Regions from separate parts of the Paenibacillus filicis genome, predicted to be linked through region 1. Evidence: riboswitches for the same ligand, from Rfam matches in the RefSeq annotation. Region 1 holds a riboswitch; the other holds the start of a gene.
The links. A riboswitch is a leader RNA that binds a small molecule or an ion and turns the genes downstream of it on or off. The one in region 1 is predicted to bind cobalamin.

Region 1 (7,591 bases):
TCTTCTGATCGTCGGTCAAGTATTTGTCGATCGGGGCCAGATAGCCTTTCTTGTGATACAGGTTGATCGCAGCATCCTTCACCCGCAGAATATCGGGCGCTTGACCGGAGGTAAAAGCCAGATCGACAGCCTGATTGAAATCATCTGTGCGCACGACGTATTCGATCTCGATGCTGTCCTTGTTCTTAGCATTGAAATCCTCGATCAGAGGCTTGATGTACTCGCTGTCGTGACGGTCATTCGTCCAGTAGGAGAGCTTCACTTTCTTGCCTGCGGGAGCTTCTCCGCCTGCCTTATTGCCTGTCGTACTGCCTGCTTCCTCTCCCGCTCCGCAAGCGGCCAGACTGACGGCCATCAACGCGGACATGACCGTTAGCGCACTTTTCTTGATCATCTTTGGTGTTCCTCCCTTTTCATCTCTGTAAAAGTATGATCTTCTTTCCCGGTGATAAGCCCATTATAGGTCAAGCCTTTTCCGCGCATAATGAGCCAAATTCAAGCTTATGGGCAACATTTTCATGATAGTGACCCGCCCCCTTTGTACATGAAAGCTTCCCCTGACAAAAAAAGCCCGCTCTCAGGGAGCGGGCTTGCCGGTATACGATTCTTTGAACTCTGTCGGCGTCTGGCCGGTCTGTTTCTTGAACAATTCGCTGAAGTAACGTCTGTGCTCGTAGCCGAGCGCGGCCGCAATTTCCTGCACCTGATAATCGTCCAGCAGCATTTTCTTGGCCTTTTCGATCTTCTCCTGGGTTACAAACTGCAGGAACGATACCCCGGCCACCTTCTTGAACAAGCTGGAGTAATAGCCCCAGCTCAGATTTACCTTCTTGGCGCAATGCTCTAGGGACAGCTCCTGGTCGAGATGCTCCCGGATATAGGCCATTGAACGGTGAATAATATGCTTCGACTCACTGGTCCGCTCCTGCTGGATCAAGGCGCAGCCTTCCTGGCACAGCCTCAGCAGCATAGCTTTGTAGGCAGCGATGGACGGCGACTCCGCCTGTCTGGCGAGCGGGGCTGACTTCGCTTCCAGCTCAGCTACCTGCTCATAAGCAAATTTCTCGAGAAGCACCCGCCGGGTCTTGGCGGCCAGCTCATTGCAGAGCTGCTCGGCGTAATGCGGATCAGGCAATGGATCGGTCCCCGTCAGATCGGCAAATATATCCTCCAGCAGTTCGATGCTTTTCGCTTCATTTCCTGACCGCAGAGCGAACAGAAACTCCTGCTCCTTGGCCGGAATATTAGCAAGGCTGACCGATCGTTCCGTCTTCATCGGCTCGTAGCGGTAAGCTCCATTGCCCCCTGTGAAGAAATGATAGGACAGGGACTTGAGCGCCTGCTCGTAGGCCGTAGGCCACTCATGGATGTGGCGGACGGTTGCACCGACACCGACAGAGATCGTGAAACGCGTGTATCGCGCGATATTGGCGCAGCAGCGGTCGGCCAGCTCCAGAGAATGCGTCGAGCCGGTGGCGTTGGCAATACACACGAACCGGTTGAACGATTCGCGGAACACCAGACCTTTCGTATATCCGGCTACCGTTTCCTCGATAATATTTTGCAGAGAGAACCGGATCAGCTCAATTTCCTCAACGGGAAAGCTCTGATACTGCTCGGTGAATTTATCGATCTCCAGCAGGAAAATATTGAAGCCTTGCCGATCCAGCGGAACCTGCAGAAACTCCCACCGCTGCATGGCCGCTTCATCCCCTGAGGCATGATGGAGCAGCAAGGTCAAGTATTCCTGTCTCAGCGCCGGCAGGCTTTCCTTCATCCTCCGTTCCATCTCGATCAGCTTGTATTGCTCGCGACGCTCCACCTGCCAGGCTTCCTTGGCCTTCAGCACGATCTGAATCAGCTCCGGGATGGAAACCGGTTTTTTCAAAAAATCAAAAGCCCCCAAGCGCAGCGCTTGCTGGGCGTATTCAAAATCGCTGTAGGCGCTAAGGATGATCACCTTCACGGTCGGGTCCTGCTCCAGTGTCAGCCGCGTCAGCTCCAAACCGTCCAGCTTGGGCATACGGATATCGGTGAGCACCAGATCCGGCTTGGCCCTCTGGATCAGCTCGTAGCCTTCCTCTCCGTCGGAAGCGCTGCCGACCAGCTCCACACCGTACTCCGACCAATTGATCCGGGTTGTAATCATGTCCACCACGCTGCGGATATCGTCGATGACACACATGCGGACTATGGAATTATTCATGGGCTGCGCTCCTCCCTGATGTCGTAATGCTTGTCGGTTCTTGTGCAGTCAGCTCCTGCGCACTCGCTATTCTGCGTGTATCTTTCATCATAAACGGTCGCACCTCCGAATGTAAGGTGGTAAATTCATGATAGAGGGCAGCTTTTTAAAGCGAATAGTCAAGCTTTCTACGGTCCGTCTGCGCCCGATCGTGATAAAAACCATGACTTGTTCCGTCCATGATGAAAAACCCGGTTGCAACGCATCGTTCGCGTTGCAGCCGGGTTTTCACAGGTTTACTGGTTCTTACTTTGCAGGAGCCGTTTGAAGCCGCTCGCGGGCAGCGAGTGCAGCCTCCACCATGTTGCGCAGCGACTGCTCGGTCTCGGACCAGCCGCGCGTCTTGAGTCCGCAGTCCGGATTGATCCAGAAAAGACGGGCATCCAGCGCATGCAGCGCACGGTCGATCATATCCGTCATCTCACCCACGCCAGGGACCCGCGGGCTGTGAATGTCGTAGACGCCCAGGCCGATGCCGTGGTCATAGCCCTGCAGCTCAAAGTGGGAGATCAGCTCGCCGTGGCTGCGCGACGTTTCGATCGAGATGACGTCGGCATCCATATCGCGGATCGATTCGATCATGTCGTGGAACTCGCAATAGCACATATGCGTGTGGATCTGCGTCGTGTCGCGAACCGTAGAGGTCGCGATGCGAAAGGAGCGGACAGCCCAGTTCAGGTACGCCTCATGATCGCGTCCCTTCAGCGGCAAGCCTTCGCGGACAGCAGGCTCATCCACCTGGATCATCTCGATGCCTGCGCTCTCCAGTGCCTCCACCTCATGCCGCAGCGCCAGCGCGATCTGATTGGTCACCTGCTCGCGGCTCATATCGTCGCGGACGAAGGACCAGTTCAAGATCGTAACCGGACCCGTCAGCATGCCCTTCACCGGACGGGAAGACAGCGACTGTGCATACGCGCTTTCCTTGACTGTCATCGGATCCACGAAAGCCACATCCGCATAGATCACTGGAGGCTTCACGCAGCGGGAACCGTAGGACTGCACCCAGCCGTTCGCCGTGAAGAAAAATCCGGCCAGCTTCTCACCGAAAAACTCAACCATATCCGTACGCTCGAACTCGCCGTGTACGAGCACATCGATGCCGATCTCCTCTTGCAGACGGATGCAGCTCTCGATCTCTTTGTTGACAAACGCCTCATAGGCGGCATCGTCCAGCGAGCCTTTGCGCCACTGCTGGCGGGCCTGGCGCACCTCCTTCGTCTGTGGGAAGCTGCCGATCGTCGTCGTCGGCAAGAGTGGCAGCTGCCACTTCTGCTGCTGCACCTCGAAGCGCTCAGCGAATGGCAGATTGCGCGTATCCCCGACCTGGTCGATGCCTGCGAGGCGCTCCGCTACATCCGTACGGTTACGTTCAGGCAACAGGCGGAAGCTCTCCAGTGCTTCACGGGAAGCCGCCAGCTCCGATGCAACCGCATCCTGACCTTCGCGGATCGCGCGTGCCAGCAGGGCCAGTTCGTCCAGCTTCTGGTCAGCGAACGCCAGTGCGTTCTTGATCTCAGGCCCCAGCTTATCCTCGCGGTCCACGGTGACCGGGACGTGCAGCAGGCTGGAGGAAGGCTGCAGAATCAGCTGCCCGGCAGGAACGTAGGCGGACAAACGGCCGGCCAGCTCCAGCTTGGCATCCAGATCCGAGCGCCATACATTGCGTCCGTCAATGATTCCCGCAGCAAGTAGCTTATCCTGCGGCCAGCCATGACGCTCCAAAGCCTCCAGGTGCTGCCCGCGGTCATGCACGAAATCCAGGCCGATGGCATCGACCGGCAGAGCTGCGACACGCTCGAAGTGCTCGACCGCTTCGAAATACGTTTGCACCAGAATGCGCAGACCCGGCACCTGGCGGCGCAGCTCGGCGTAGATCCGCTCAACCAGCGCAAGCTGCTCGGGCGTCGTGTCTTGTACGAGCGCAGGCTCGTCGATCTGCACCCACTGCACGCCCTCTTGCTTCAATTCCTGCAGCACTTGCCCGTAGACCGGCAGGAACTGCTCGACCTTCTCGGCGAAAGCCGACGATGCGAAGCCCTTGGACAGCTTGAGGAACGTATACAGGCCGACGATCACCGGACGGCCTTCGATCCCTGCGCGCTCCTTGGCGGAGCGGTACGCGGCCAGCGGTTTATTCTCAGCTAGGTAAGGCTGGCTGTCGCCGATCTCTGGCACGATATAGTGATAGTTCGTATTGAACCACTTGGTCATCTCACTGGCAACGGCATTGGAGCTTCCCCGCGCCATCGCGAAGTACGTAGCAAGCGATACGGCTCCGCCTTCATGACCGTAACGGGCAGGTACGATCCCGAACATGACCGCCGTATCCAGGATATGATCATAATACGTAAAGTCATTGACCGGGACAAACTCCAAGCCCTTGGCCTGCTGGCGGCGCAATTGCTCAAGACGCAGCTCCTCCATCGTATCCGTTAACGTCTTCTCGTCCGTCTTTCCAGCCCAGAACGACTCCAGCGCCTTCTTCCACTCGCGCTGCTCCCCAATTCTCGGATATCCCAAGCTGCCTGTTTGTACGTGATTACTCATGATTCTGAATTCCTCCCCGTATGTTTGCATCTCCAAATCCGTATTGCAGCCTGACGAAGGCCAGGCTAGCTAGGTCCGTCCATTGACTTTTTCTTTACAGAACACCAAAAAGGCGCCTCTCCCCTAAAAAATTCAAGGGGAAAGACGCCATCGTTATTACTCGTGGATTGTCGTCTAACACCTCCCTATCTCCCGTAGGTAATGCAGTGTCGTCGAAACAGGCAGGTCTCCTGGCTATCAGCGTCAACATCGTCAGCAGTCTTCCCGGCTGCTCTGGCAACCAGTGACATGTATGCTGCGACTCTTCTGTTACAGTGGCGGGACCGCGTCGGCTTTACACCGAACTTCCCTATTAAGCTTATCCGGATGTTGAGAATCAACCTCCGGGAAGCACCTGTTTCCCTTTATTCAATTGGGTCGTACTACAAGGATACAACGATCATCATAACCGAGCATATTCAATTGCGCAAGCCTAAATCCGAACTTTTCCGATAAAGTTACAAATCCTGTGCCATTCTCACCATATCGAATAATTGCATGCCATTCTCGTAGATCGGCTCCCGGTAGTGACGGATGAAAAAGTCCCGGTCGATGCCCGTCATCCGAAAACCACACTTCTGATAGAGCGCCAGCTGCGCAACGCCGGTGCTGCCGGTTCCTACCTCCATGGTCTTGTAGCCGAGCTCTCTGGCTTGCCGGACCGCATGAAGCACCAGCGCCTTGCCGATGCCTTGGCCATGCAGCGGCTCTGCCACCGCGACATTCACCAGCTCGACCGTATCCGGACGGGTCGGCAGCAGCACGTACACGCCTACCGCTTCGCCTTCCCGTTCCATTACATAGCAGTCTCCCCGGGCGACATACGCCCTAACTAGCTCCTCGGAAGGGTCCGCCAGCAGCAGCAGCTCCATCGGCGGATGTTCTCCCGGATTCAACACTCTGATCGTCACGTCTTAACTGACTCCCTTCATATGGCCTTGCGAATGCTTGTATAGCTGCTCATAGTAGCCATGCAGCTCCAATAGCTCCCCGTGATCCCCCTGCTCGACGATCTCCCCGCCGCGCATGACGAGAATCCGGTCGGCCTGCATAATCGTGGATAACCGGTGGGCGATGACGAGTGTCGTGCGGCCCTTGGAGACAACGGCCAGCGCCGACTGGATCAGCTGCTCCGTATAAGAATCCAGATTAGCGGTCGCTTCGTCGAGAATCAGCACCTTCGGCTTGAAGACAATGATCCTCGCGAAGGAGATCAGCTGCCGCTCACCAGCCGACAGCCCGCTTCCGCGCTCAGACAGCCGGGTATCGTAGCCGTGCTTCATCTTGGCGATGACTGCATCAGCGCCAACGAATTGACAGGCCCGAATCACATCCTCCCGCGAGACCGATTCGTCGAACAACCGGACATTATCGATGATCGTGCCCGAGTACAAATACGGCTCCTGCTGCACGAGGCCGACGAGCCGGTGAAGCGTCGCTTGCGGGATATCGCGGATATCCGTGCCATCGATCTTGATGCTGCCCTGCTGTACATCATAGAACCGACACAGCAGGCCGATCAGCGAGCTCTTGCCCGCTCCGGTCGTGCCGACGATGCCGATCAAGGAGCCCGGAGCGATGTGCAGGTCGATGTCCCGAATGACCGGCTGCCCTTCCACATAAGAGAAGGTCACGCGGTTGAAATCGATTTTGCCCCGAACCGTCTCCGGCGCTATCGCCTTCGGAACGGCAGCATCGGTCACCTCAGGCTTGATCGAGAAGATGCCCCAGATGCGGCTGACCGAGACCGTCGTCGACTGCAGCGTGTTCCACTGCTGGGTAATCGTATTGATCGGCTGAAAAAACAGACGAATGTACGTGATGAATGCATACAGCACGCCGAATTCAATATGCTTGTCGAACACCGCGATGCCCCCAAGCCAGGTGACGAATGCCACCGACAGGTTACCGAGGATATCAAAGGACCGGTTAAATAGCACATTGGTGCGTATTTCTCTGAGATTGGAACGGTAATAGGTCTGATTTTTGTCAGTAAACTGGTTCTGCTGCTCCTTCTCTTGATGGAAAGCCTGGATCAGGTTCATCCCCGCCAGATTCTCTGCAACGAACGCGACCAGCCGGGACAGATTGGTCCGGGCGAGCTGGTACGTCTTACGCATGTAGGAGCGGAAGGAGACCGCGATCAGCGCGATGATTGGCAGCAGAATCAGACAGTACAGCGTAAGCTGCACATCGAGCTGAAACATCAGCACGATGATGAACACGAGCGTCAGGCCATCCCGGACCAAACTCAGCAGCACTTGATTGAAAAACTGGTTGACTGTCTCCGTGTCACTGGATACATGTGTGATCAGACTGCCGCTCGGCACCCGGTCGAAATAAGACATGGAGAGCTTCGAGATATGCTCGAACAGCTCTTTGCGGATGCGAGCGACGATGCTCTGTCCGGCAAATTGCAGCAGATTGTTCTGCAGGTACGTGAATAGCAGCCCCGTCAAGGACAGCCCCAAATAGATGGCGCTGATGATCACCAACGTGCCATAGTTCGTATCCCCTATCATCAGATGATCGTCGATGGCGATTTTGACCAGATAAGGCTGGAACAAATCAGCCGCAATCGCCAGCAGCGCACAGGCCACCATCAATATAAAAGTCAGCCGATGCGGCTTGGCATAAGAAAAAAGCACCCGGAAGGCCGAGCTGTACTTGGCCGGTCCTTCCGACGCAGACTTATCCTTCGGCATACTGATTTCCCTCCTCCTGGATCGCGTGGAGCATCGCGTAGATGCCCGGCTG
Region 2 (7,591 bases), on a different contig from region 1:
CCTTCTTCATAGCCGCAAGCGCTCCGGCTGCAAAGCCGACTACGCCCGACAGCAGCCACGCGGCCAGCATCAGCGCAATCGAGCTGGCAAACCGCTCGCCGATGACCTCGAGCACCGGTCTGCGGAAAATCATCGATTCTCCGAAATCACCGCGCAGCAGTGCCGACACCCACTTGGCATAGCGCTCTGCCGGAGGGCGGTCCAGCCCCCAATGCGCGGCGATCGCCTCCCGCTGCTCCGGTCCGACCTTGAGCATATCCGCGCCGACATAGGCCTGCACCGGATCGATTGGCGAGAACTCCACCAGCGCGAAGGAGATCGCGCTGACAGCCGCCAGCAGCAGCGCTAGCCGGCCGGCTTTGCTCAGCAGATAAGCCAGCACGCGTCCAGGCAGCCCGGATGTGCGAGGGGCCGGATCATAACTGTTCTGCGGACTTCCCCCGCGCTTTCCTTCCTGGCGTTCCTCCGATTCCTCTTCCCTGCTTCCTTGTCCGTTTACTTGGTCCATCGCCATTCCTCAATATTGCTCGTCACCGGCCAGCCGTGGCCGTGCGGATGAATCATCTGCTTGCCGATATCCAGGCCGTCTTTGACGAGATACAGATGGTTGATATTCACCAGCCATGCCCATGCTGCGTCTCCCTTGGCGCTTAGACCCGTCTTTCCGTCCCACTGCGCCTTCTTCCAGAACTCCAACGCATCCTTTTCATTAGTCGCGCGCAGTGCCTTATTCATATAATCTTCTACTGTATCGTTGCTATAGTAGCCTGGATTGTAGTATTCCACGCCTTGATACTTGGCGCTGTAGACATTGTACATTTCCAGCGGGTCATGGCTGCCCCAGCCGAGCATAACCGGATTGGCATGCATCAGCTTCTCCAGCTCATCCCAGCTCTTTCCTTCGGCCTTCACCTGAATACCGAGCGGCTTCAGCATATCCGCCGCTGCGATGGACAGCGATTGACGGGTCACGTCGCTTGCCGGGTACAACAGGTTGAACTGCGCTTTCAGCCCGCCCTTCTCCCGGATACCGTCGCCATCCGTATCCTTCCAGCCGTCCTCCTCGAGCAGCTTCTTGGCGCCTTCCATGTCCGCATCCTTGATCACGGATTCCGGATTGAACCAAGGCAGTCCGTCGTTGACCGTGTAAGCTGGCGTCCCCTGCCCTTCCAGCACACCCTGTACAATCGCTTTGCGGTCCAGCGCGATATTGATCGCCTTGCGGATGGACAGCTCAGCCGTTACATCATTGCCGACCGGGTAGCCCTCTTTCGTCTTTCCTCCGGCTTTCACATAAGGAAACATGATGCCCCGGTTATCGACCGAGTGAGCCGTTTCGATGCGCATCCCGGCTACGGGCTGCTTGCTGAAGGCTGCCGGTATGTAGGAAATATCCACCTTGCCCGCCTTGGCTGTCGCATAAGCTGCATCCTCGTTCAGGAACAGGAATGTCAGCTTCTTAAATACGGGCTTGCTTCCATAATACTCAGGATTCGCTTCCACGATAGCCTGCTGACCTTTGTCCCACTGGACCAGCTTGTACGGGCCGGACCCGATCGGCTTGGATGCATAATCCTTGCCGTGAGCATGCTTCGGCACAATCCCAGTGGCAACCAACGTCTGAACAAAGGTGGATTGCGGCTCCTTCAAATTAAACTTGATCGTATACTCGTCCGGAGTTTCCATGGACTTGAGATTGCTCAGATCGATAGCCGAGCCGCTTCTGGCTGCGGTATCGAATGTATATTGCACGTCGGCCGACGTGACATTTTTCCCGTCGGAGAATTTGGCGTCCTTGCGCAGCTTCACCGTCCACGCCGTGCCATCGGCATTCAACTCGTAGCCTGTTGCCAGATCATAGACGACCTTCATATCATGGTCTCGCTTTAGCAAGGTGCTCTGGAAAAGCGGCGAGCCATAACGACCCCAGCCCGTCGTCGGATCGAAGCCCGCATCCGGTTCTCCCCCTACGGCGAGAATTAGCTCGTCCTTCGGAGCGCCGGATGCGCTCGAAGCCTCCGAAGCCTTCTCTGGCGTCTTGGAGGTACACCCCGCAAGGCCAATCACCAGGATCAAACTGAGTAAAACCCAAACCCGAAATCTCGCTTTCACTCGTTCCCACTCCCTTTTTCTATATCCGTAGCATGAATCAACCAAATAGTAACACAATCGATAGACAAAGTCACTAGACTGTGTTATGTTTCATGTAAATTAGCTTCACACAGAGTCAGGTGCCTTTGCGAGCAGCAAAGGGTAACAGGGAATCGGGTGTAAACCCCGAGCGGTCCCGCCACTGTAACCGGAAAGTTTTCTTCCTCTCATGTCACTCGGATCCGTGTCCGGGGAAGACGGCGAGAAAGCGCTTGATCCGGAAGCCAGGAGACCTACCTCACTCTGCGCACCCGGTAACCTTCGCGGAAAGGAGAGGTGTACGAGCCCACGAGTTGACGATCAGGCAGCAACGGATCGTTATTTGGCGTGTATGTCGTACCTACGGCCAATCCAAGACGGATTTGGCTTATTTGTCGTTTAGTTTAATGCGTGCATTCAGTTCATCAAAGCCTGCTAGATGAAGCATGACCGTAAGATTCAAGATTCCAAGAAAGCGATTATGAGACGGAGGATGTATTCATGAAATCGAAGAAGCTGGCCGGTACGGCGCTTCTCATCGCAGGCTTTGTCCTGTATTTTCTGGTCAACGAGCCCCAAAGCGCTCAAGCGATGCATATTATGGAAGGGTTCCTTCCGCTGGGCTGGGCGATTTTCTGGTGGGTGGCCTTTATTCCCTTCTTCATCCTCGGCTTGCGCGCGCTGAAACGGATCACGAAAGAAACCCCGGAGCTGAAGCTGATGATTGGACTCGCCGGCGCGTTCACCTTCGTCCTATCGGCGCTCAAGATTCCGTCGGTCACGGGCAGCAGCTCGCACCCGACAGGAACCGGCCTCGGCTCGGTCATGTTCGGTCCGCTGCCTATGAGCGTGCTCGGCTCGATCGTCCTGCTGTTCCAGGCCGTGCTGCTCGCCCATGGCGGCTTGACAACGCTCGGCGCCAACGCCTTCTCGATGGCTGTCGCCGGCCCGTTCGTCGGCTACGCGGTCTACCGCTGGCTGATGGCATCGACCGGCAAGCAGAAGCTCGCCATCTTCTCAGCAGCCGCTCTGGCTGATCTGAGCACCTATGTGATGACCTCGCTGCAATTGTCGCTAGCCTTCCCGGCCGAGAGCGGCGGCATTCTTGCTTCATTCGCCAAGTTCGGCGGCATCTTCGCCATTACGCAGGTTCCGCTTGCTATCAGTGAGGGATTGCTGACCGTCCTGATCTGGAATTGGCTGCAGGCGCACAGCACCGAAGAACTGTCCCTGCTGCAGCGTGTCATGAAAGGAGGCCGTTCCCAATGAAGCGAAGCACCCAAAACCTGTTGATTCTGGTCGCTGTCGTGCTGCTTGCCGTGCTGCCTCTACTCTTCGTCAACGGCGAATTCGGCGGAGCCGACGGCGCTGCCGAGGAAATGATCGGCACGCTGGCCCCTGCTTATGAGCCGTGGTTCTCCCCATGGTTCGAGCCTCCGGCTGAGACGGAGAGCATGCTGTTTGCCCTGCAGGCGGCGATCGGCGCAGGCATCATCGGCTATGTCATCGGCCTGCTGAGGGGCAAGTCCACCAAGGCCGAGAAGTCTGCAAGCTCCCGAACAGCCTCCTCCGGCAAGCCCGCCGGGCGGCGCTCGGATTCCGCTGCCGACCCGTCATGATCCGGCGGATCGACGCTTATGCGTATAACAATGGGCTGCGTGCCGTCTCTCCCTTGTGGAAGGCCGGCTTCGCAGCCGTTCTTTTTGTCCTGTCTTATCTGGCGCATCCGCTCGTGCAGGCAGCTGTCTTCGTCTGGATGTTCGTCTGGATCGTCGGCCATGCCCGCATCCCGTTTCGCTTCTATGCCGCCCTGCTCGCCGTCGCGTTGCTGTTCTACGCCGCCAGCCTGCCGGCGCTCGTGCTGGAGCTGGATTCGACGGGGGGCCTGTACATCTCGGAGACCGGGTTAATCCGCGCGGCCGGACTGCTCACCCGGACGGCAGCCTGTTTCGCGACGCTCGCTTTCCTCATCCTGACCACCCCGGTATCCGGACTGTTCCAGGTGTTGGACAAGCTCCGAATGCCGAGGCTCGTCATCGAGCTGATGCTGATCACCTACCGCTTTATTTTCCTGTTCGCAGATACCGCACAGGAGCTGTATCAGGCTCAGCAGGCACGCGGCGGGCAGAGCGGCTTCCGCGGGCGCATCCGGGATACCGCGGTCCTGGTCGGCCGCTTGTTCGCCAAGACGGTGCAGCGCTATCGCGGGCTGGCCCACGGACTGGCCTCACGCGGCTTCACCGGCGACATCCGGCTATCTCCGCTGACAGGAACAGGCCCGGCCATTCCCAGAGCCTATCTATGGGAGGCCATTCTTGTACTTGCCGCCCTGCTGGCGCTGGAGGGCTGGTTCATCTGGAGGGATATGCTATGAACGATATACTGGAAACGAAGCAGCTGCGGCATCATTATCCCGGCGCGGACCATCCGGCATTGGACGGATTGGACCTGAAGCTTCCCCGAGGGAAAAAGACCGCCATCTGCGGACATAACGGGTCCGGCAAGTCGACCTTCTTCCTTCATGCGATCGGCCTGCTGCGCCCTACCGCCGGAGAGGTCTGCTGGCAGGGAGCTCCGCTGACCTACCGCGCTCACGAGCTGAAGCAGCTCCGGCAACAGGTCGGTCTTGTCTTCCAAGACCCGGAGCATCAGATTATCCTGCACACGCCTTATGAGGATATCGGGTACGGCCTGCGCAATGCCGGACTGCCTGAGCCGGAAATCCGCGAACGCACCCTGCGTATGCTGGCCTCGCTCGGTCTGGAGCAGCTGACCGACCGGCCGGTTCATCAGCTCAGCCTCGGGCAGAAGAAACGCGTCTCCCTGGCGGGCGTGCTCGCGCTGGAGCCGGAACTGCTGCTGCTGGACGAGCCGACCGCCTACCTGGACCGCCTGTCCGAGCGGCAGCTCCTCGCCGAGCTGGACCGGGTGCATGGCAGCGGGGTGACGGTCGCGATGGCGACGCATGATATGAATCTGGCCTACGCATGGGCCGATTGGGTGGTCGTACTGGACCAGGGCCGCTGTCTGCTGGCCGGCACGCCGCAGGACGTATTCGTCCAGACGGACCGGCTGCTGGCACTTGGACTGGAGCCGCCCCTGCTGCTCGACGTGTGGCACTCGCTGCCTCCGCTCATCCGCGAGGGAAACCAGCCTCCCCGCGATGCGGAGGAGCTGAAGCGCCTGCTCGCCGCCTGGCCCATATCCTGAATCTATGACAAGAGCCCTTGACCGGATCGAATCGGTCAAGGGCTCTTGTTATAGATAAAATAATAAGGGCAAGCGGTCAGCTCTTCTGCAGCTCCGCGATCTTACGCGCGGACGGCAGGAACACCACAGCGATCATATTCAGCATGGCGATCACGAAAATCGCGACGAATACGGCCTGCATCCCGCCTGCCAGCTCGGCTTTGGTATGCATGATCAGATGGCTGTTGAACAATACACCGAAGATCGCTACGCCGACTGTCTGTCCGAGGGAACGCATCAGCGAGTTCGTGGCGGTTGCGACACCACGCATCTCCCAGCCGACGACGGACTGGATCAATACCGTCTGCGGCGTCGAGAGACAGCCCATCCCGAAGCCGATGACGGTCAGAATTGCCGTGATCGACCAGAACGGTGATTCGATGCGCAGCGACATCAGCCAGAGGCTGCCAAGCAGCACCAGCAGCGACCCGAAGACGATAAAGCGCTTGGCGCCCAGCCTGTACATCAGCTTGCCTGCCAGATTGGAAGCGATGGGCCATGCCAGCGACATCGACATCACCATCAGCCCGGACTTTGTGGCCGTATAGCCGAGCAGCGTCTGAATCCACATCGGGGCATAGATCGTCGTTCCCGTCGATATCGAGAAAGCGAGGAAGCCGCTGAGATTGGACACATTCATAACCCCGCTCTGGAACAGCGCCAGCGGAATCATCGGCTCCTCAGCGCGCTTCTCGATAGCGATAAAGGCCAGCAGCGCTGCCAGTGCTACAACGAACAATATCCAGATGACCGGTGAGCTCCACGGCAGGCTCTCTCCCCCGCTAAGCAGCGCATACAGCATGGCCGAAATCCCGAGTGTGAACGCGATCGCGCCCGCATAATCAATGCGCTTGCGCTTCTTCTCGAAGCGTTCATGAAGAAAGCCGAATACCATGATGAGTGAGACGATGCCGATCGGGATGTTCATATAGAAAATCCAGCGCCACGATAAATAATCCACAAAATATCCGCCGACCAGCGGCCCCAGCAGCCCGGCCACTGACCAGACGGAAGCGAATAATCCCTGCATCTTGCCCCGCTGCTCGCCGGGGTACAAATCCCCGATAATGGTGAACGTGACCGGTGTCAGTGCGCCCGCTCCGATCCCCTGCAGGGCGCGGAACCAGATCAGGCCGGTCATCGATTCGGCCATCCCGCACAGCACGGAAGCCAGTACGAAGACGATCAGCCCGGTTATAAAGACGGATTTCCTGCCGTACAAATCCGTCAGCTTGCCGAAGATCGGCGTCGCCACGCACGTCGTCAGCGTATAAATGGAGAACACCCAGGTGATCATGCCCAGTCCGCTCAGCTCCTCGACCATATGTGGCGTCGCGGTGCTGACGACTGTCACGTCAAGCGCTCCAATAAATAGGGCGGCCAGCAGCCCCAAGGTCACCATCTTGCGGTTGGTTTCCTTCCCTGGTCCAGATCTTACATGAGTACGGTCCATTCCGGTTCTCCTGTCCTTCATCTACCTTTTAGAACATGTAAATAGTGCTATGTCAGGTTTGAATGATAGTCATGCTAACAAACCGCCCGAATATTGTCAATACATCCTTCATTATGTAAGAAGCATACAGGAAGGGCTCTACTTCTTCTCCAGCTCCAGAATCCCCATCTCCAGACATGTTCGGACGGACAAGGTTTTCTCTCCTTCATCAAAGCGGATCCGGACACGGTCCCCATCTGTCTGCATAATCTCACCTTGTCCGAATTTGCGGTGCTTGACCTTCACGCCAGCCCGCAGAGCCGCACTCTCCGCAATCGCATCGGGAGATCGCACGGCCACAGGCTTCACCACCTTGACCGATACCGCAGAGCCGATTGACCCGGATCCGGCCATGCTCCTTTTGCGGTTCGAAGCTCCCGGATCGTCCAAGCTTCTTTTCCGGCTTGCCGCTCCGGGCTTAACCCCTCTCGGCCCACCTGATGCTCCGCTCCGTGTCACAGCCCCCGGTTGCGCCTTCCCCTCCTCGTCTTCGGCATCCGGGTTCACAATCCTGCGCACACCAGTGACGAACGCCGACTCCGTTACCTTGGCCCCATCCCGTTCCCGGTACGTAATCAGCTCCAGCTCAGTCCGCGCCCGGGTCATCCCTACGTAAAATAGCCGGACTGCCTCCTCCATCGCCGCGCTGCCAGCCTCGCCCTTCTTGTCCTTGTCGTCCGAAGAAGGTATGATGCCGTCGATTAGGTCGATCATATACAC

Region 2: it holds a riboswitch for cobalamin, as region 1 does, so the genes downstream of both, WMW72_RS16650 (energy-coupling factor ABC transporter permease) here and metE (5-methyltetrahydropteroyltriglutamate--homocysteine S-methyltransferase) in region 1, are expected to answer to the same signal.

Annotation. Positions count from the first base shown of each region.
Region 1 covers NZ_JBBPCC010000028.1:46,896-54,486, forward strand. Annotated here, with positions in the region: gene WMW72_RS30830 (ABC transporter substrate-binding protein) at 1-394, opposite strand, end outside; gene WMW72_RS30835 (response regulator transcription factor) at 578-2,206, opposite strand; gene metE (5-methyltetrahydropteroyltriglutamate--homocysteine S-methyltransferase) at 2,492-4,795, opposite strand; cobalamin riboswitch at 4,999-5,208, opposite strand; gene WMW72_RS30845 (GNAT family N-acetyltransferase) at 5,293-5,706, opposite strand; gene WMW72_RS30850 (ABC transporter ATP-binding protein) at 5,749-7,539, opposite strand; gene WMW72_RS30855 (ABC transporter ATP-binding protein) at 7,526-7,591, opposite strand, start outside.
Region 2 covers NZ_JBBPCC010000010.1:133,904-141,494, reverse strand. Annotated here, with positions in the region: gene WMW72_RS16660 (ABC transporter permease) at 1-508, opposite strand, end outside; gene WMW72_RS16655 (ABC transporter substrate-binding protein) at 496-2,112, opposite strand; cobalamin riboswitch at 2,213-2,406, shown strand; gene WMW72_RS16650 (energy-coupling factor ABC transporter permease) at 2,632-3,399, shown strand; gene WMW72_RS16645 (energy-coupling factor ABC transporter substrate-binding protein) at 3,396-3,749, shown strand; gene cbiQ (cobalt ECF transporter T component CbiQ) at 3,746-4,504, shown strand; gene WMW72_RS16635 (energy-coupling factor ABC transporter ATP-binding protein) at 4,501-5,340, shown strand; gene WMW72_RS16630 (MDR family MFS transporter) at 5,417-6,832, opposite strand; gene WMW72_RS16625 (ATP-dependent helicase) at 6,971-7,591, opposite strand, start outside.